Regions from separate parts of the Caballeronia sp. LZ035 genome, predicted to be linked through region 2. Evidence: riboswitches for the same ligand, from Rfam matches in the RefSeq annotation. Region 2 holds a riboswitch; the other holds the start of a gene.
The links. A riboswitch is a leader RNA that binds a small molecule or an ion and turns the genes downstream of it on or off. The one in region 2 is predicted to bind manganese.
Positions count from the first base shown of each region.

Region 1: it holds a riboswitch for manganese, as region 2 does, so the genes downstream of both, mntP (manganese efflux pump MntP) here and QCE88_RS02105 (sodium:calcium antiporter) in region 2, are expected to answer to the same signal.

Region 1 is NZ_JARUXS010000003.1:133,074-143,695, forward strand. It holds gene QCE88_RS23650 (lipopolysaccharide biosynthesis protein) at 1-589, opposite strand, end outside; gene QCE88_RS23655 (hypothetical protein) at 1,000-1,476, shown strand; gene QCE88_RS23660 (ester cyclase) at 1,497-1,943, opposite strand; yybP-ykoY riboswitch at 2,058-2,226, shown strand; gene mntP (manganese efflux pump MntP) at 2,236-2,805, shown strand; gene QCE88_RS23670 (DUF6632 domain-containing protein) at 2,798-3,208, opposite strand; gene QCE88_RS23675 (hypothetical protein) at 3,463-4,431, shown strand; gene alr (alanine racemase) at 4,616-5,722, shown strand; gene QCE88_RS23685 (hypothetical protein) at 5,842-6,825, shown strand; gene QCE88_RS23690 (hypothetical protein) at 6,893-7,657, opposite strand; gene QCE88_RS23695 (CoA transferase) at 7,823-9,217, opposite strand; gene pdxA (4-hydroxythreonine-4-phosphate dehydrogenase PdxA) at 9,344-10,345, opposite strand; gene QCE88_RS23705 (four-carbon acid sugar kinase family protein) at 10,377-10,622, opposite strand, start outside.
Region 2 is NZ_JARUXS010000001.1:439,545-450,166, reverse strand. It holds gene QCE88_RS02125 (aldo/keto reductase) at 148-1,098, opposite strand; gene QCE88_RS02120 (flagellin) at 1,342-2,853, shown strand; gene fliD (flagellar filament capping protein FliD) at 3,040-4,566, shown strand; gene QCE88_RS02110 (flagellar protein FliT) at 4,589-4,888, shown strand; gene QCE88_RS02105 (sodium:calcium antiporter) at 5,245-6,255, opposite strand; yybP-ykoY riboswitch at 6,353-6,548, opposite strand; gene QCE88_RS02100 (ABC transporter substrate-binding protein) at 6,760-8,355, shown strand; gene QCE88_RS02095 (MBL fold metallo-hydrolase) at 8,363-9,436, opposite strand; gene QCE88_RS02090 (MerR family DNA-binding transcriptional regulator) at 9,541-9,963, shown strand; gene aceK (bifunctional isocitrate dehydrogenase kinase/phosphatase) at 9,992-10,622, shown strand, end outside.

The DNA.
Region 1 (10,622 bases), on a different contig from region 2:
TGCCCAGCGGATCCAGCGACTTGATCCCCGCAATCAATCCGCGCACCACGCCACGCGCAATCTGGAAGCGCGTGTTGTCGAAGTCAGTGCTGCGCACGCCGTCCACCCAGCCCACGAGCCATTGCGCCGCGAGTTCGTTGGTCACTTCGTAGTACGCGTAGCGCTGCACGGCGACGATCTGCCGGGTGATGGAATACGCGGCGTTGTAGGCATCGCTCTCGCTGGCGAAGTTGAGTTCGAGCAGGATGACCGGATACACGGTGATGCCGCTGGCGGCCATCGTCCGGGCCAGGTTGGCGAGCGTTTGGGCGCCCGGCGCGTCGCGCACCTCGATGCGATACATCTTCACGTTGAGATCGCGCAATTGCGAACGTTGCAGCGCAGGGCTCGATATGGCATAGGCGCCGGTGTTGTTATGGCCGTTGATGCCATAGGCGATGTCGCGTGCATTCGGATACGTGAGCGGCGCGGGGATGATGGGGCGCGCGGCATCGCTGACCGCGGTGGGGCCGGTACTGTCCGAACCGCCGCCGCACGCCGCGAGCAACAGGGGCAGCGTGAGCGCACCCAGCTTGTCGACGAGTTTCATGATGAGGTGAGACCCGAGAGATATCGAAGCGATACCCCGAACCGTTGCCGATATCGAATGGATTGGGCGGACGCGAGCCGGCCGTGACGCGGCGTTGTCATGGTTCGATGGGAAAGCGCGTCGGCGGCGGGGCATCTGGCCGGTGCACGCACGTTCTCCGGGAGGGGCTGGAAGAGGCCGCGAAGGCCTTGTTTGGCGAAGCTGCGGGAACGTGAGGGAGCGTGCGTAGATCACTATAGACGCGGGTTCCGCGCGAAATCAAGCCTTGGCTACGCGAGGCTCCATGCACGAAACGCAACCCCCGCGCCGATTCGGCCGAACGGTCGGAATGCCGTGTCAGAGACAGATGCGCTATATTCTGAAATACATAGCGCGCCGCGATCGGCGCGGAGAACCTGTCACCGGCTTCCATGTTGACCCGCACACGATCCCCATCATCCGTCACGCCCACGCCAGCCGATTCCAGCCTGCGCGCCAGCATCATCACCGTGCAGGCCGCGCGCGATCGCGACCGCGCGGAGCCGCTGCGGGATCTCGTCGATGCTCATCGGCGCTTGCAGGGCAGCGTGTTGCGCTTTCTCTCGTTGTTCGTGGAGAGCGTGGCGCCCGCGCCGCTGGACCAATTGGTGGCGTGTCTGGAGAAGAAGGCGCGTGCGGCGGGTTTTGCGCGCATGCCGGAATTGAGCGCGGCCGTGCAGGCGACGCGCGAAGCGGCCCGGCAGCGCGAGTGGCTGTTCTCCGATTCCTTCGGCACCGATGCCGCCGCGCTGCGTGAAGCCGCACGCGCGCTGGAGCGTCTGGATGCGACGCTCGTCGGCTTGTGCGTCGAGCATGTGGTGCGGCAGACCGCCTCGCGCGGTACGAAGGGCAAGGCGCGGCGCGCCTGAGCTTCAACCCGTCACGGCGTTCAGGGCGATGGCCTGATCCCGGACGGCACGGCGTCGAGCTGGCGGAATACGCTGAGCCAGTCTTCGAGATGCCAGGTCTTCGATACGCGGTCGCCGCGTATTTCGTGGAAGGAGTGAATCGCGAACCGAAGCGGCTTGCGGGTGGCGGCGATGCCCATCAGCGGCCCGGCCTGTGTGCCGCTCACTTCGGCGCGTACGCCCACGCGATCATCCTGCACCAGCATGTCCAGGATCTCGATGCGCATGTCGGGCAGCGCAATGGCGAGATCGGCGAAGATGGGGATCATCTGGTCGGGACCGGGACGCTCTCCGGGCGGTTCGGGAAGATACGCCCAGTCCGGTGTGACGGCCTCGCGCAGCAGCATGAGATCGTGCGTGGCGAAGGCGCGATAGAGCCGTTCGACGGCGTCTCGCGCCGCCGCGTGAGTGAGCGGGCCTGCCTGCATGGTGCCTCCGTCATGAGCGGGTTGGCATGAGGTGGAAACTGCGGCATAACGCACCCACTGTACCGCAACCCGTCCGCAACGCGCAGGAACGGCCCTGGAGTCATGTTAAGCTCACGTCTCTTCGCTGGGGAGTAGCCGGCTTTTCCGTTCGGGAAAGCGTCCATGTCAACACGCTCGGTCGTTCGGACCGTGGCATGGACAACCGTCAAGGGTTGGCAAGACCATCGACAGAATCCGCGACCGGTCGGGCGCGCGTTCTGTCGTTTATCTTGCCCGACCAGAGCGCTACTCGATGAATCTCGCCTCCACACTATTCCTGGCCTTCGCCATGTCCACCGACGCCTTCGCGGCCGCCGTCGGCAAAGGCGCCACCTTGCACAAGCCGCGCATTGCCGAGGCCCTGAAGACCGGCGTGATCTTCGGTGTGATCGAGGCACTGACGCCGCTCGTCGGCTGGGCGCTCGGCAAGGCGGCCGCGCAGTACGTCACCGCATGGGACCACTGGATTGCGTTCGCGCTGCTGGGTCTGCTCGGCGCCCGCATGATTCGCGAAGGCCTGCGCGCTGTCGAACACGAAGAAGAAAAGCCCAACTCCCACTCGTTCTGGGTGCTCGCGCTCACCGGCTTCGCCACCAGTATCGATGCCATGGCGGTCGGCGCGGGCCTTGCGTTCATCGATGTCGATATTTTCTCCACCGCCGCGACCATCGGCTTCGCGACCATGCTGATGGTGACCATCGGTGTGATGGTCGGGCGGGTCGTAGGTGCGACCATCGGCAAGCGGGCGGAGATTGTCGGCGGGCTGATACTCATGGGCGTCGGCTGCGTGATTCTCGCCGAGCATCTCGGTTATCTCAGCTGAGCTTGCCTGTTGGCCCGCCGCGCGGCGTGAAGTACGCGAGCGCGGCGGCCACGATGAACAGCGCCGGCACGTCGCCGGCCAGATGGCCGAGGTGCGCGTGAGACTGCGCCCCGCCGAATGACTGCACGGCCATGATGGCGCCGTGCACGACGCTCGACCACACCGTGAACCAGATGAGACTCAAGTGCCGCAGCGGATCGCGCGAGGCGATCAGCAGGAACACGCCAAGCGTCGCATAGAGGCCGACGATCATCAGCGCATACTCCGAGCGGCCTCCGTGCGCGCCTTCCCAGGCCCAGCCGGATGGCCAGAGCAGCATCAACGGATAGAGGCCGAACAGCGCGATCAGCCCGACGATCACGAGCACGATGCGCAGGCAGGCAAGACGACGGGCGTCGGTCATGGCGGGCTCCTTCACGGGCGGCAAGAGAACACAAGATACGCCTCGACGAAATTCTCGAGTGAACCATTCCGGTCCGCGATTCGCATTCTGAATACGCTGACTGACTGCAATGAGCCGCCAAGAAATAATGGCTTTACAAACCGAAGTACTGGATTATCGAAACAAAGTGCAATAACGTTGACACGTGCTGGAAGGCGCTAAGCGTTATCGGCAGCCAATGCTAAGCTGCCGATGATCGAGCAGGGGAGGCGTCCATGTATTCACGTGCGAAAGCAATCAAGAAATCCCAGGTAAAGCGTTCATTTATGAATAAGCAGAGCCCGGGGAAAAATGAAGCATTGACCGACGAAGAGGATTATTACGGAAACTGGTTTCTCCAGCAGGTCAGGTTCAACCGGGCGCGCCGGGCTCTGAACCGGGTGCAAGCCAATGGAGTATTGATGCACCAGGAATTTCTGCGTTCTTGCGGGAAGAGCTGGAACGACGAGTATCTGGAGCAGGGATTTCCTTCGAGTGAGTTGATGCAGTTCTTTGCAGAGCGCCTGCGAAACGGACGAAACGTCGTGGAGCAGGTCGGTGATCTCGATACCGAAGAATCGGCTTTCATCGAGGTCATTTTTGCTAAAGATCTTTATGTGACTCATGCGACCGAGAGAAAGGTGTCCAGCATAAACGGAGATTTGATCCTTTTTTCGCGGAAAAGGCTGATTGAAAAAGGAATTGCTTTTTCAGATTATCATTCGATGGATGAAGATATCGAAGGACTGGGAAACGATGACTACGTGTTCTTCTCGCTTGAAGTCGGGGAGAAATCGAAGAAAAAAGAGAGCCGATTTGGTGGTTTGTTTTACAGGGTGAATTACAGCCATCCGCTGTTTGATCTTTCGTCGTTGTCGCTTTTCGATCAGATGAACATGCAGATCCCTCAACCTTCCATCGCGCGCCTGAGTGACGATGCGAGAGCGAGGCTTCGCGGCAGAAAATATGCGCGATTGAACATCCTGTTTCATGGAAGAGAAGCCAGCATGAAAGGGCTGGCGTACTCGATCATCGAAGTGGCGAGGATGCTGGCTGAACGCGACAAGCGGATTATCCTGAGCGCCAGGTCAGACGACGAGGTCAACCGGGTGATCAACTGGATATTCAGGCCTGAAATCAGGGTTCCAGGGATCTTCGCGGTTCGCAACGGAGACTATTCAGTCGCGGGTTACTCGGACGACTGAGCCTTTTCGCGCAAGGTCGTGCAGACCTGCAGCGCAATGCGTCGCAGCGCGTTCCACCAAAAATCGGCGTCAATACGATAACAAAAACTGCCTTCACGCCGATACGATTCGTCATTCGACTGCCTGGTCCAAAAAATACAGCATGGCGCGTCTTCTGAAGGGCGGCCCATGCCGAGGAACCCGCATGCCACGTCCGATCGCCGCACGCATTCATCTCGATGCCATCCGTCACAACCTGCAGCTCGTCAAGCGGACGGCGCCGACGTCGCGCGTGTGGAGCGTGATCAAGGCCAATGCGTATGGGCACGGCATCGAGCGCATTTATCCCGCGCTGGCGGAAGCCGACGGCATCGCGCTGCTGGACCTCGACGAAGCCGTGCGCGTGCGCGAACTCGGCTGGAACAGGCCGGTGCTGCTGCTGGAAGGCGTGTTCGAACCGGACGATCTGGCGGTCGCCGACCCCTACCGCCTGACCGTCAGCGTGCATTGCGACGAACAGCTCGACATGCTCGCAGCCGCGCGCCCGCGCGAGCCGATCGACATCCAGTTGAAGATGAATTCGGGCATGAACCGGCTGGGGTTTCGGCCCGCCGACTACGAGCGCGCGTGGCTGCGTGCGTCGCGTATCGAGGCAATCGCATCGATTGGCCTGATGACGCACTTCGCAAACGCCGACGACGGCGCCATCGACTGGCAGGTCGACGCGTTCGACGCCGTCACTCGCCATCTTCCCGGCACGCGGTCCCTGTCGAATTCCGCGGCGGTGCTGTGGCATCCGCGTGCGCATCGTGACTGGGTGCGTCCCGGCACGATTCTCTATGGCGCGTCCCCGAGCGGCTGCGCGCGTCACATCGAAGGCATTCCCCTGCGTGCGGCGATGACGCTCGAGAGCCGCATCATCGGCGTGCAGACGCTGCAGCCCGGCGAGACGACCGGCTATGGCCGCACCTTCACGGCGGATCGGCCGATGCGCATCGGCGTGGTCGCGTGCGGCTATGCCGACGGCTATCCGCGTCATGCGCCGGCCGGCACCCCGGTGAGGGTGGCGGGCGTGCGGACGCAGTTGGTCGGGCGCGTGTCGATGGACATGCTCACGGTCGATCTCACTCCCTGCGCGGCGGCCGGAATGGGCGCGCCGGTCGAGTTATGGGGCGAGCACATCAGGGTGGATGAAGTGGCGGAGCCGTCCGGCACGATCGGCTACGAATTGCTGTGCGCACTGGCGCGACGCGTGCGGGTGCGTTGCGACACGGCCGACGTGACGGCAGAGCGGCTGGCACAGCCCGTCTGACGCGCGCGGATTCGCCCTTCAGTGAGTGAGTGTCAAATTCAGTCGCGGGTGCGGCATGTTGCAGTCATGCCGTTTTGCGGCGGGATAATCGTTGGATCCCATTTTGGAATGGAGGGTCCATGTATCCATATGCGAAGAAATCGGTGCGGGTGCTTGCCAGACAGGACAGACGGCCGCTGAAGAAAAGGCCGGTGCGCGAGTTGGCGGCAACTGAACCGGAGGACGATAGAACGAGCGACCTGGCATGCAGGCTCCTGCAACGCGTCAGATTCAAGCGGGCAAGAAACGCGCTGCACCGAATGGGTCGCAACGGATATCTGTTTCGCAAGAACGCCACGCCTGAAGAGGACGATGACTGGGTTTTCGACCGAGGGCCGGCGGTCAGCCACTTCCAGCGATCAGCCGCGCTGTTTTCGAAGTCGATCAAGAACGTGGATGACATCATCGCATCCAATGGCGTACTGGACGGCCAGGAAGAGTCATTCGCGGAGAACTTCTTCGGCATGCCGTTCTACGCCACGCACGCGACGCATGCCAGGGTCTTGAGTCCGGGCGGCGACCTGGTGCTGTATTCCAGAAAGCGATTGATGGAAAAGGAAATAGCTTTCCTGGACGACAACTCAACCGATATGGATGTCAACGGTTTGGGGAATGACGACTACGTGTTCTTTTCGCTGGAAGTCGGCGAGAAGCCAGCGAAAGACTGGAGCCGTTTCGGAAACCGGATGTACAGGGTGAAATATGACCATCCGGCGTTCGCTTATGCAAGCATGTCGCTTCTTGACCAACTGGAACTCGAGCCGCCTTCACCCGAGGCCTTAAACTTGAGTGAGGAGGCAAGCGATATTCTCTTCGGCAGGTCCTTCGAGCGACCCGATGTGATGTTCCATGGACGAGATCGCAGTATCGTCGGCCTGCTTCATTCGATCATTCATGCGGCAAGAAAACTTCCGCCAGAAGACAGGCAGATCATTCTGAACGCGCGCGCCGAGCCCGATATCGACAAGATTATCAACTACGTCTTCAGGCCGGAAATCAGGGTGCCGGGGATGATTGCCGTGTGTCAGGACGACTTCGTCTCGTATCGCTTGAAGGACGAGTGAAGCGGTCGTTGTCCAAAGACCCGAGGCGGCGCGCTGCCGCCTCGACATGCCACCGAAGCGGGTTGGGTCAGCGTGTGGCCGCCATGTAGAACGCGGTGGAACGCTGCGGCGTCACGCCCACGATGTTCATCTGGTTGTTCACCACGGTCGCCTCGACCGGCATCGTCACGCCGCTGCCGGTGGCGCAGGCCGCGCTCGTGAAGGTCAGCGAGCCGTCGAGAATATGCTTGCCGGTCGCGCGCGGCTTGAAGCTGCCGGTGAAGGTGCAGGCGCCTTGCGAACCGGTGATCGCGCCGTCCGCGGCGAAGGTGATCGTCGAGACCGTCGTGATGTTGGCCGGGTTGCTCCACGTTCCCTGGACATCGCCGAGGGCGAGCGGCGTGTCATAGGTGGCGCTGTAGTTGCCGTTGAAAATGAGCGCGGTGGTGTTCGGTTTTGTGTTGATCGAACTCGTCGCCGAGAACACGCTTTTCGACGTGAACGTGCCGCTGAGCGTGCCCGCGATAATCTCGCCGGTGTAGTGCAGCGCGACGACGGCCGGATCGGTGAATGCGCCGTTGGTGGCGGTCAGGAAGCCTTCGGTCATCCAGACCAGATCCTGATTCGACGTATAGATGCTGAAATACTGCCCGGTTTCGAGAACGATGGTTTGCGCCGCCAGACCCGTATCCGTCGCGCCGAACCAGATGCCTTCGGGAATCGTGTGCGACGTTTTGGCGACGCAGCTCTTCGTCAGGTTGGCGTCCGTGGCACAGGTTTCGTCGCTTCCGCCGCCTCCGCAGGCAGCGAGAACGGGCAGGACGAGCAGCATCACTTTCGGGAGCAGTTTCATGGGAACGGTAGAGGTTGTTCTTGTCGATAGGCGTTGAGGACGCGCGGGAGGGCGCGCATGCAATGCGTTATCGGAACGTTCGGACGAAACTTGAGAGGGGGTTTGTAGCTAGCCGCTATGCCATCCCTGACCCACGCACTGCAAGATTGATTGGCGGGGCATCCCTCACCACTTCACCTCCCACGCCCCCGGCCTGACCGACTCCCTCGCATACCCCGCCGGCGTGCGCTCCAGTTGCGCGCTCGGCGTCACCGCCACCAGCTCGCCGAAGCCCGACGCATGGCGCGTCATGAACGGCGCGACATCCGGCGTCGGCGCGGCGAGGCCGCCTTCCACGCGCCCCAGTCCACGCAGCCAGTGTCCCGTTTGCGCGAGCGAGACCTGCACATGCCAGCTCCCGCCTTCGCACTGTTGTCGCCACAGCGCCGCCGCCGCGCCGAACGCCATCAAAAAGCCGCTCGCCATGTCGAGCATCTGCATGGGCAAGGGGCGCGGCTTGCCGTCGCCGGCCGCTTCGCCTTCGGCCGCGTTGAAGCCCATGGCCGTCTGCACGAGCGAATCGAACCCGCGCCGTTGCGCCCACGGGCCTTCGGTGCCATACGCCGTCAGTGAGACATACACGATGCCGGGCCGCCGCGCCGCCAGCGCTTCCGGCCCAAAGCCGAGCGCCTCGATGCCGCCCGGCCGATAGCCCTGCGAGAACACATGCGCGTCGTCGACCAGCCGCCCGAGCGCCGCGCGATCCTGCTCCGTCCGCAAGTCGAGCAGCGCCGAGCGCTTGCCGCGACTCGTGTCTGCGATCGCCGGAATGTTCGGCAGATGCGGCGCGTTCACCAGCATCACGTCCGCACCGAACGCAGCCAGTGCGCGCCCGCCAACCGGCCCTGCGAGAATGCGCGTGAAGTCGAGCACACGGATGTCATCGAGCGGCCGCGCAGTTTCATCCAGCAAAGGCAACGCGCATGGCGGCGCATCGCCGATGCGGGTCATCGTCATCAATGGTTGCGCGGCGATTGCATGCGCCTGAGGCGTCGCGTCCCATTCGTCGAAGGTGCGCAGCATCGTGACGACAAGGCCTTGCGCCGCCGCGGCGTCTTCGAAGTCGCGGCCGCGCCAGGCGAGCATCGCGTGCTCGGCGTCCGCGCGCGTCGCCGTCTTCGGATCGAGACCGAGCAGGCGCAGCGCGCCGTCCTGATGATGTTCGAAGTTGGCGTGAATGCGCACGTAACCATCGGCGCAGCGATACAGGCCGGAGAAGCGTCCCCACGTTTCGGGCGCTTGCCCGTCAACGGTGAAGGCGCCTGTGCATTCCACGGCTGCATGCGTCATGTCGACCGACACCCGCTGCCGCCCGACGCCCCGTGCATGCGCCAGTTCGCACGCGGCGAGCGCTGCCGCAGCGACGGTCGCCTGCGCTGCCGTGCCAATCGCAAAGCTCGACGGAAAGACCGGCTCGCGGCCCGGAAGCTCGATAAAAGAAAGCGCATCACCGGGCAAGCCGGCGATGCGCCAGAGCGCGTGAAGCGTATCGGAAGCTGAAACGGAAGTTTGAGCGGACATGATGGATGGGCGCGCGTGCTTCATGAGGAAGAAGCCCCCATTGTCGCGCGGACCGCGCTTGCTCGCTCCGCCGCTCAGTGACGTGGCTCAGTGACGTGGCTCAGTAACGCCGCTCAGTGACGCCGCTCAGTGACGCCGCGTCGCCAGTTCCGCGCCTTGCCGCAGCGCTTCGAGCATGCTGCCTTCATCGGCGATGCCCTTGCCGGCGATATCGAATGCCGTGCCATGATCCACCGACGTGCGGATCACCTCCAGCCCGACCGTCACGTTGACGCCCGCTTCGAGACCCAGCACCTTCACGGGACCGTGCCCCTGGTCGTGATACATCGCGACGACGAGATCGAAATCGCCGCGTCCTGCGCGATAGAACAGCGTATCGGCGGGCAGCGGGCCGGTCACGTCGAGACCGCGTTCCTGCAGCACCTTGACAGCCGGGATGATTTTCTCTTCTTCCTCGCCATAGCCGAACAGACCGTTCTCGCCCGCATGCGGATTGATCCCGCACACGCCGATGCGCGGCTTGGCAATGCCCGCCTTGATGAGCGTCGCGTTGCCGCGCTCGATGGTGCGCTGGACCAGACCCGGCTCGATCTTGCGGATGGCGTCGATGATGCCGATGTGCGTCGTCACGTGGATCACGCGCAGTTGCGGCGCGACCAGCATCATCGAGACCTCGTCGACGCCCGTCAGGTGCGCCAGCATTTCCGTGTGGCCGGGGAACTTGTGGCCGCCGGCATGCAGCGCTTCCTTGTTCAGCGGCGCGGTGCAGATCGCGTCGATCTGGCCGGCCTGCGCGAGTTCGACCGCGCGCGCGATGTACTGGTACGCGGCATCGCCCGCGACGGCGGACAACTGGCCGAACGGCAGATCATCGGGAATCAGGCCGAGGTCGATGCAATCGATCGTGCCGCGCTGATATTGCGCTTCCGGCGCGCCCTGGATGCGTCGCACGCTGGCGCTGACACCGGTGAGTTCGATCGCGCGTTCGAGGCGGCGTGCATCGCCGATCACGAGCGGACGGCACTGTTGATAGACCGCCTCGTGCGCGAGGCTCTTGACGACGACTTCCGGACCGACGCCGCTTGCGTCGCCCATCGTGATGCCGATTACGGGGAGGTAGTTGCTCATGATGTTTCGTCTGGATTCGGGGTGAATTCGGTTACTGGCGCGCGACGGGAAGATCCGCGCCGCGCAAGTGCAGGTAGGCGCCAAGCAGCGCATGCTCGCTGCCGAACGCGCCCGCCTTGGTGACGATGGCCGGCCCCGCGCCGTTCGCGGGCCGGCCGAGCGCGACGCCGGCTTCCACCTCGCGCAGCAGTTCGAGGCTGCCGACACGGGCGGCGGCGAGCATCGCGCGGGCCGTTTCGCCGCCGGTCGCGATCAGGCCACCCAACTGGTCGAAGTG
Region 2 (10,622 bases):
GCCGGATGTTGACATTGTCGCTTTGGACGTTGTCATTCGGAAGCGAAGGCAGAAAATCGGGCACATTTCTCGATTCGGGCGCGATGTTACCAGAACAGCGCGCCGCTGCCAACACCCTTTAACTGCCCAACTCCTTGATGTGACAGATTATTTCTGCCACGCACTGGCTTCGTCGAGGTGCCTGACGTCCTCGCTCGACAGGACAAGGCGCGTCGCGGCCGCGAGGCTTTCCAGTTGTGCGACCGACGTGGCGCTCGCGATCGGCGCCGTGATGCTCGGACGCGCAATGAGCCACGCGAGCGCGATCGTCGCGGGCGTCGTGTCGTTGCGCTTCGCGACTTCATCGAGTGCATCGAGGATCTTCAGGCCGCGTGGGTCCAGATATTTCTCGACGCGCGAGCCGCGCGCCTTGTTCTGCGTGTCCGCCTTCGAGCGGTACTTGCCCGACAAAAAGCCGCTCGCCAGCGCGTAGTAAGGCACGACCGCCACCTTGTGCTGCTCCACGACCGGTTCTAGAGCCGTTTCATAGGCTTCGCGATCGTAAAGGTTGTATTCGGGCTGAAGGATCTGATAGCTCGGCAGGCCCGAGTCCTTCGCGATCTTCAAGGCTTCTTCCAGACGCTCGCCAGTGTAGTTCGACGCCCCGATCACCCTGACCTTCCCCGCCTGGATCAGCTTCTGATAGGCATTGAGTGTCTCGTCGAGCGAGGTGGCTTCGTCATCGTGATGCGAGAAATAGACATCGATGTAATCGGTCTTCAGGCGCCGGAGCGACTCGTCGACGGCCGCGGCGATGTTTGCGGCCGTCAGCCCCGGGCGCGTGCTGAGCTTGCCCACTTTTGTCGCGAGCACGATCTTGTGGCGCTTGCCGCTCTCCTTGAACCACTTGCCGATGATCGTCTCGGATTCACCGCCCTGATGACCTTCGACCCAGGCGGAATAGACGTCGGCGGTATCGATGAAATTAAGGCCGTGATCGACAAATGCGTCGAGGATGGAAAACGACGTGCGTTCGTCGGCGGTCCAGCCAAATACATTGCCGCCAAATACTAAAGGCGCGACTTTCAAATCCGATATACCGACATTACGTGTCTGCATGAATGCTCCGAATCCGCGTGGAAGAGGGACTAAAAAGCATACGCGTGATTCGGAAGGCTTGCTGGGCGGGCCTTCGAAGGCTGTCGACACTATTCGTTACACAAATCGGTTAGCCCGGCCTTAAGTTTTTTCGAGTGGCCCGATAACCTCAAGTAGGCGGCCGGCTATCACCGAGCGCAGGACCGCCAGGCAACAACTCGGTGCCATTAGCCAAAGCCAGATAAGTCTCCCAGGAGAGAACAAATGATCGGTATCAATAGCAATATCAACTCGCTGGTTGCTCAGCAGAACCTCAACAGCACGCAAAGCGCGCTGTCTTCGGCGATTACTCGCCTGTCGTCGGGCAAGCGCATCAACAGCGCGGCCGACGATGCAGCAGGCCAGGCCATTGCCTCGCGCATGACCTCGCAGATCAACGGTTTGAACCAAGGTGTGTCGAACGCCAACGACGGCGTCTCGATGACCCAGACGGCTGCTTCGGGCCTGTCGCAGATCTCCGACAACCTGCAACGTATTCGCCAGCTGGCTGTGCAGGCTTCGAGCGGTTCGCTGTCGTCGAGCGACCAGGCTTCGCTGCAAAAGGAAGTGACGCAGCGTATCGCTGAAGTGAACCGTATCGCTTCGCAAACGACCTACAACGGCACGAACGTGCTCGACGGTTCGGCTGGCACGGTGTCGTTCCAGGTTGGCGCAAACGTCGGCCAGACTATCGGTATCGATCTGAGCAACGGCGTGTCGGCTGCTCAACTCGGTGGCGGTCTGCCGCAAAGTGGCGCGACGATCGGCACGCTGTCGGGCCTGAGCCTGACGAGCGCCGGCGCTGCAGCAACGGGCTCGACCAAGGCTGACATCACGTCGATCAACGTGCTGGCTGACGGCAAGGGCGGCTTCACGTTCACCGACCAGAACAACCAGGCACTGTCCAGCGCAGCAACGACCGCGCTGTTCTCGGGCACGACGACCGGCACGGGCAAGTCGCTGACGCTGACGGCCAACGCAACGGGCGCACTGTCGGCATCGACGCAAGCGAGCGCAAAGACGGCGGCTCAAACCTCCCTCGACGCACTGAACACGACCAGCGCTGCTGCAACGCTTCCGACGACGGGCAACACCGCAGTGTTCGGCACGATCTCGGGCCTGAACGTGGACGCCACTGGCGCTGCCGCTGCCGCCGGCGCGGGCACGATCACGTCGATCACCATCACGCAGAAGTCCGATGGCACGATGACGTACACCGACCAGAACGGCAATGATGCTGCTACGGCTGGCGCGGCCCTGTTCACCGTCACGGCGAACTCGGGTACTCCGGCGAACGGCAGCTCGGTCGCTTTCAAGACGACCGGCGCCCTCGGCACGACGCCGACCGGCTTCGACACGGCTAACCCCAACGCAACGGCTGCCACGACCGGCATCGCTCAAGCGAACGCGCAAAACGTGCCGCCGAAGGTTTCCGACATCGACCTGACGAAGGCCAATGGCGCGAACCTCGCGATCGAATCGATCGACAACGCACTGAACGACGTCAACTCGATTCAAGCTGACCTCGGCGCTGCGCAAAACCGCTTCTCGTCGATCGCTGCCACGCAGACGGCTCAGTCGACCAACCTGTCGTCGGCACAGTCGCAGATCACCGACGCGAACTTCGCGCAGGAAACCGCGAACCTGTCGAAGGCTCAAGTGCTGCAACAAGCTGGTATCTCGGTGCTGGCTCAAGCGAACTCGATGCCCCAGCAGGTTCTGAAGCTCCTCGGCTAAGCATCGCGGCCGGCGTAGCAAGGCGGCACGCATCAGGCAGTACAATGCGCGCCGCACGCAACAAATCGCAGCAAAAGCAGCAAAGTAGTCAGCGCAAAGGGAGCTCGTCTCCCTGTGCGCGTTTTCGGAAGATGACGACTTCCGCCCAATTCCAAACGATCGCGAAGTAATACGAGCGGAGCACACATGACCACCGTAGCCACGACATCGAGTTCCACTGTCGATCCGACCAGCGCCGTACAACAGGCCGCACAGTCGATCATCAGCGGTTCGACCAATTCGACGATGGACGTGAACTCGCTCGTCACCGCGATCGTCAACGCGAAGGTCGCAGGTCAGACCGACGCGCTCAACAACAAGAAGACCGCCGACAACACGCAGCTCACCGCGATCGGCACGCTCAAGTCCGTGCTGTCGCTGCTGCAAAGCTCGATCACGAATCTCGCCAACGGCAAGACGCTCGGCTCGTTCACCGCCACCGCCGACGGCAAGGGCCTCACCGGCAGCGCCGACACCACGGCCGTCGCCGGCAGCTACGCGGTCAACGTACAGAACGTCGCCTCGGCACAATCGATCACCTCCGGCACGTTCTCGACCACCGACGCGCTCGGCACCGGCTCGATCACGCTGAAGGTCGGCAACAACAGCAGCACGATCAAGCTCGACAGCAGCAACAACACGCTCTCGGGCATCGTGTCGGCGATCAACTCGGCATCCGACAATCCCGGCGTCACCGCGACCATCGTCAACGGCTCGGACGGCGCGCACCTCGTGCTGCGCTCCACGTCGACGGGTCTCGGCAACCAGATCGGCGTCGATGTCACCGCGGACAGCAGCACCTCCGCCATCAACAAGCTTCAGGTCAGCTCGTCGACCACGACGACCGATCCGGATCCGACCGATCCGACCAAGACCATCACCGTCCCCGAGCACACCACCATCAGCAGCACCAGCGGCTGGACGCAATCCAGCGCGGGCGTGGACTCGCATCTGACGGTGGCCGGCACGCCGGTCACGAGTTCGAGCAACACGATCAAGGAAGCGGTGACGGGCGTCACGATGAACATCACCGCGGACTCCGTCGGCACGACGCAGACGCTCACGATCGGCCAGGACGTTACCGGTCAGAAGACCGCCATCGATGCCTTCGTCACCGCCTACAACAACTTCATCAGCACGGCGTCGTCGCTGACGTCCTTCGACTCGACCTCCAGCTCGCAAGGCGCGCTGCTCGGCGACTCGATGATGAACACGATCAAGAACACGATTTCCAGCACGATCAGCAAGGGCATCGGCGTCGGCACGGGCAAGGTGAACCTGGCGTCGATCGGCATCACGCTGCAGCCGGACGGCACGCTCTCGACCGACGAAGACGCGCTCACCAATGCGCTCACCAACAACAGCGGCACGGTGGCCTCGCTGTTCAACTCGACCGACGGCGTGGCCGCGCAGCTCAACACGAGCCTGACGGCGTTCCTGCAGACCGGCGGCATCATCGACACGCGCACGACCGCGCTCAACGCCGACCTGACCAGCATCGCCGATCAGCAGACTCAGCTCACCGCGTACACCGCGCAGCTGACCAGCTCGTACAACGATCAGTTCACCGCGCTCAATACGCTGATGTCGTCGATGGCGACTCAGTCGAGCTATCTGACCGCGCTGTTCGGCGGCACCAACAGCGCAGGCGCCATGGCGACGAACGCCAAGTAATCAACAGACGACAGACCGAATCATGAACCAGCACGAATTGATTCAGGAAGCCTGGTCGCTGACCGAGGCGATCGAAGCGGCAGTGGGCAACGAAGACTGGGCGCGCGCCGCCGAGCTGACCGAAGCGCGCGCACCGCTCGTCATGGCGATGCAAGCGGAGCAGCCGGCGGAGTCGCTCGCGGTCATCCGCAGGATCCAGGCGAGCATCGATGCCGTTGCATCCCGCGCGCAGATGGCGCAGACGGCGCTCGCCGCGAACTATCGCCGGTCGATGGATGGCGCCAAAGCCGCAAGCCGCTATCAACAAGCCGCGCGCTTCTAAAGTTCTCCGCTGGCCCGCCGATAACATTCACAAGAACAACAAGAACAACGCGTCGATGTCGGGCGCGCTGCTTCGCTCTTGATGCCCGCCTCGTGCGGGCATTCTTATTTGCGGGGCGGCTTCGGGGTTCTGGCTTCAAGGCTTCCGCATCAACGCATCCGCATCAACGCCCCCCTTACGCGTCCGTGTAACAGCGCCTCCGCCTCAACGTCCCAGCGTCAGCGCCTTCGTTCAACGCCTCCGCATCAACGCCCTGGCTTCGGCGTCCCTGCGTCAGCGCCTCCACTTCAACGCCCTAGCGTCACGCCTCCGCTTCACCGCTTCCGCTTCAACGCCCCAGCATCCACGCCTCCGCTTCACCGCCCTAGCGTCAACGCCAGATACGCCGCATACAACACGCCGTTCCCGAGCAACGCCCACAGCACCACGCCATTCGGCTTCGCATTGAACCGCAGCCACGCCGCTGCCGCCAGCGTGATCAACACACCAGTCAGCACTTCCACACGCGGCTCCCAAGGCGTCAGCATGATGCCGATCGCGGGCAGCAAGGTGCCCTGGAACACCATCGCCCCGGTGATGTTGCCGAACGCGAGCGTGTCCTTCCCTCTGCGCGCCCACAAAATACTGTTCACCTTTTCGGGCAATTCCGTGGCGATCGGAATGATGATCAGCGACAGCAGCAGCGCCGAAATGCCGAGCGCCTGCGACACCCCTTCGACGCCGTGAATGAAGCCCTTCGCGCCGCCCACCAGCAACACGATACCCACCAGGAACTGCAGCGAGATGCTGCCCATGGACGTCTTCAACCCCAGGCGCGAAGCGAACAGCGCTTCGGGCGCTTCGGTGCCGTGTCCGCTTTCGACCAGGTTCGCCGACGCCCTGAACGTCGAGATCACATACAGCACGTAAAGCCCGACGAGCCCCGCCGCGAACATCGCCCGCACGGGCCACGCGTGATGCGGGACGAACATCGCCGCGCACGCGATCAGGAACGCAAACAGGAAGAAGTTGAGGTCCCGCGTGAATCCGCTGCGCTCCGGCACGATCCGTCCATGCAGACCGCGCGACTGGAGTACCGCAATCGTCATCAGGCAGGTGGAGAGTGTCGCGAGCATCAGCGGCGCGCCGAGAATCGCGCCGACGCCGATTTCCTCGTTGACCGCGCGACTGGGCGTGCCGCCGAGCAAGGCGATGATCGGCACCGTGGTTTCGGGCAGCGCGGTGCCGACGGCGGCGAACAGCGAGCCGGTCACGCCTTCGGAAATGCCGAGCCGCTCGCCGAGATGTTCGAGCGCGTTCGTGAAGAGTTCGGACGCGATCAGGATGATCGCGAGCATCAGCGCGAGTTCGATGAAGAGCATCGTCATGCGGCACCTCGCATGAAGCGATGCGACGAACGCGACGGAAGCGCCGAAAGACGCGTGACAGGGAGACGTTGTAGTTGTAGGGACACGATCATTCCACGGCCGGACGCTGAGCGAACCACGATGCACCACGCGCCGTCCGGCCAGGAACGACGCAGTGCATCGATGGTCTCGCCAAACCGGTCCGGTCGAACGCGCCACGGCAGCAGGGCCGAGGATGTTGACGCGTTCTCCTTCGCGCACGAAGCGCACGAAACGCACGAAGGAAGGCTACTCCCCAAAGACGGCGCAAGTGTAGCCCGAGGCCTCCGGTTTCGGCAAGCCGCGCGCGTCGCGCCGGCCGACTTCGAGAATATGCGTATGCGGATCGAATCGTTGTCGATGCAACGAGCATTCGCTATGCTGGCCGCGCCGGGCGCGCTGCTTGCTGCGCCTGCCGACCGTCATCGGACCTGATCCGCCAACCAGAACGAAACGCCGTGTGACCATCGGGTCACGGGAGATCTCATGCGCCTGACACTCGTCGCCGCCGCCACCGCGGCCATCCTGCTCGCCGCGCCGGGCATCGCGCTGTCGAAGCCGCTCACCGTTTGCAGCGAAGCGAGCCCGGACGGCTTCGACGTCGTGCAGTTCAATTCGCTCGTGACCACCAACGCTTCCGCCGATGTCATCTTCAACACGCTCGTCGCCTACGACGAAGCCGCGAAGAAGGTCGCGCCCGCGCTCGCCGAGAAGTGGGACGTGAGCAGCGACGGCCTCACGTACACCTTCCACCTGCGTCCGAACGTGCAGTTCCAGACGACCGAGTGGTTCAAGCCGACGCGGGCGCTCGACGCCGACGACGTCGTGTTCACCTTCTCGCGCATGCTCGACGACAGCAATCCGTGGCACAAGGTCGCGGGCGCAAGCGGCTTTCCCCATGCGCAGTCGATGGGTCTCGTGAAGCTCATCAAGGCCGTGACGAAGGTCGATGACCACACCGTGAAATTCGAGCTCAACGAGCCGAACGCCACCTTCGTGCCGATCCTCACGATGGGTTTCGCCTCCATTTATTCGGCCGAATACGCCGACAAGCTGCTCAAGGCGAACCAGCAGACCGACCTGAACAGCAAGCCGGTCGGCACTGGTCCGTTCGCGCTGAAGAGCTATACGAAGGACTCGGTGATCCGCTACGACGTGAATCCGGCCTACTGGGGACCGAAGCCGAAGATCGACCGGCTGATCTACGCGATCACGCCAGACGCCGCCGTGCGCGCGCAGAAGATCAAGGCCGGCGAATGCCAGATCGCGCTCTCGCCGAAGCCGCAGGACGTGACCGACGCGAAGAAGGATCACGCGCTGAAAGTGAGCGAAACGCCGGCCTTCATGACCGCGTTCGTCGCGCTCAATACGGAGAAGAAGCCGCTCGACAATCCCAAGGTGCGGCAGGCGATCAACATGGCATTCGATCGCACGACCTACATGAAGACCGTGTTCGACAATACCGGTACGGCCGCGGTGAATCCGTATCCGCCGAACACGTGGAGCTATGACAAGAACATCGCGGCCTACAAGTATTCGCCCGACGCCGCGAAGAAGCTGCTCGCCGAGGCAGGCTTCCCGAACGGCTTCGACACGACCATCTGGGTGCGTCCGAACGGCAGTGTGCTGAACCCGAATCCGAAGGTCGGCGCCGAGTTGCTGCAGGCCGATCTCGCGAAGATCGGCGTGAAGGCGCAGGTGAAGGTGATCGAGTGGGGTGAGCTGATCCGTTCGGCGAAGCTGGGCCAGCACGACATGCTCTTCATGGGCTGGGCAGGCGACAACGGCGACCCCGACAACTATCTGTCGCCGCTGTTCAGCTGCAACGCGGTGAAGTCCGGCATCAACTTCGCGCGTTACTGCGACCCGCAACTCGACAAGCTCATCGCCGACGGCAAGGCAACGCCGGATGTCGCCAAGCGCACGCAGTCATACACGGGCGCGCAGAAGATCATTCACGATCAGGCACTGTGGATTCCGCTCGTCTATCCGACCGCCGCCGCCCTCACGCGCGCGAACGTCAGCGGCTTCAACGTGAGCCCGTTCGGACGGCTGAACCTGGGCAGCGTGTCGGTACAGTAAGTTCAGCTCAGGCCGGCGAGAAGCGGATCACACCGTCATCGCCGGTCTGGCGCTTGAGCGTTCCGTCGAGCCACAGCACATGCAGGTGCGCGAGCGCCTCGCCCAGTGCGAACGTCATCTGATGAATGTCGAGCTTGCGCTTGAACATGATCGGCACGATGTCGGCGGCGCTGCACGGCTTCTCCGTGCACGCCTCGCGCACTTCCGCCAGCCGCGCGCGATGATGATCGCGCAGTTGCCCGATGCGCGTCCGCACGCCCCGGAAAGGCTTGCCGTGCGAGGGCAGCGCGAGCGTCCCGGCGGGCATCGGCTCGTAGCGGCCGAGCGATTCCAGGAACAGCGCCAGCGGATTGCTTTCGGGCTCCAGCGCGAACACGGACACGTTCGTCGAGATGCGCGGCAACACCATGTCACCTGAAATCAGCAGCTTGTCCGCCGCGCAGAACAGCGCGCTATGCTCCGGCGAATGGCCGAAGCCCGCGACCACCGTCCACTCCCGCCCGCCGATACGGATGACATCGTTGTCGCGGATACGCCGGAATTCATGCGGAATGGAAGGCACCAGCGTCGGATAGTAGCTGTCGCGCTTGCGCAGCGCGTCGAGCGAGGCTTCGTCGGTCAGGCCGTGCGCCGCAAAGTGCGCCGCGGCGCGCTCGCCGCCCGCATTCGAGCCATCGCCCGCGGCCATCACGCGGCCCATCGCATACTCGCCCAGCGAGATCCAGAGCCGCACGTTCCAGCGTTGGCTGTCGCCGCCCTTGCAGATCCAGTCGGCCAGACCCAGATGGTCCGGATGACAGTGCGTGACGATCACGCGCAGCACCGGCAAGCCATCGAGAACGGTATCGAACACGCGCTCCCAGTTCGCGCGGATCGTCTCGTTCGAAATCCCGCAATCGACGACGGTCCAGCCCTGCTCGCCGTCGATCTCGTCGCGCAGCAGCCAGAGATTGATGTGATCGAGCGCGAACGGCAACGGCATGCGCAGCCAGAACACACCCGGCGCGACTTCCTTGACGCCGCCGGCCTCCGGCAATTCGTCCGCAAAAACATAGTCGAGCTGGCTTTCGAGTGCGTTCATTCGGTCCTTGCCTCCGGGTTTGCGCCGCGTTGCAATCTGGCGAAGTTGACGATAACGTAAACGTCCATTCTAACGTTGCGTGCGCTTTTGCGCTGCCGGCCGCGATGACCCAACCGACGCACTACACCATCACCGACCTGGCGCGCGAGTTCGACGTCACGCCGCGCGCCATTCGTTTTTACGAAGACCAGGGCTTGCTCGCGCCGCAGCGCGCGGGGTCGAACGGCTTGCGACGCGTATATTCGCCGCGCGATCGCACGCGTCTGAAGCTCACGCTGCGCGGCAAGCGGCTGGGCTTCACGCTCTCGGAAATCCGCACGCTGCTCGATCTCTACGACTCGCCCACCGGGTCGAACACGCAGTTGCAGGCTTTCGTCGATACCATCGCCGCGCATCGGGAAGTGCTCGAACGTCAACTGGAAGACCTGAACACGACGCTCACCGAACTTGCCGCCTACGAGGAACAGGGCCGCGCGCTGCTCTCGGCGGGTGCGGAAAAGCGTCCGCGCAAACCCAGGGCGGCATGAGCTGATCTCAGCGGAGGCGCAGGCCGACATGAATCACTTCCCCAAGCTGCTCTCGTCGCACATCGGCTTCGACGTCGCGCAGACGATGCTCGAAGGATTCGATCGCCATTACCGCGTGTTCCGCGACGCCGCCATCCGCGCCAAGCCGCTGTTCGAGCGCGGCGACTGGCCGGCCTTGCAGCAGCTCGCGCGCGATCGCATCGCGTCCTACGACGAGCGCGTGGCGGAGTGCGTAATGCGGCTGGAAGACGAATACGACGCCGAGAATATTGACGACGAGGTCTGGCAGCAGATCAAGCTGCACTACATCGGCCTGTTGACGACGCACCGCCAGCCGGAATGCGCCGAGACCTTCTTCAACTCGGTGTGCTGCAAGATCCTGCATCGCTCGTACTTCAACAACGATTTCATCTTCGTGCGGCCCGCGATTTCGACGGAGTACATCGAAAACGACGAGCCCGCCGCGAAGCCCACGTATCGCGCGTATTACCCCGAGAAAGACGGACTTGCCGGGACGCTCGAGCGCATCGTCACGAACTTCCAGCTGGAGACGCCGTTCGAAGACCTCACGCGCGATGTGCAATGCATCCTGCAGGCACTGCGCGACGCCTTCGGCACGCTGACGCCCGCGCCCAACTTCCAGATTCATGTGCTGTCGT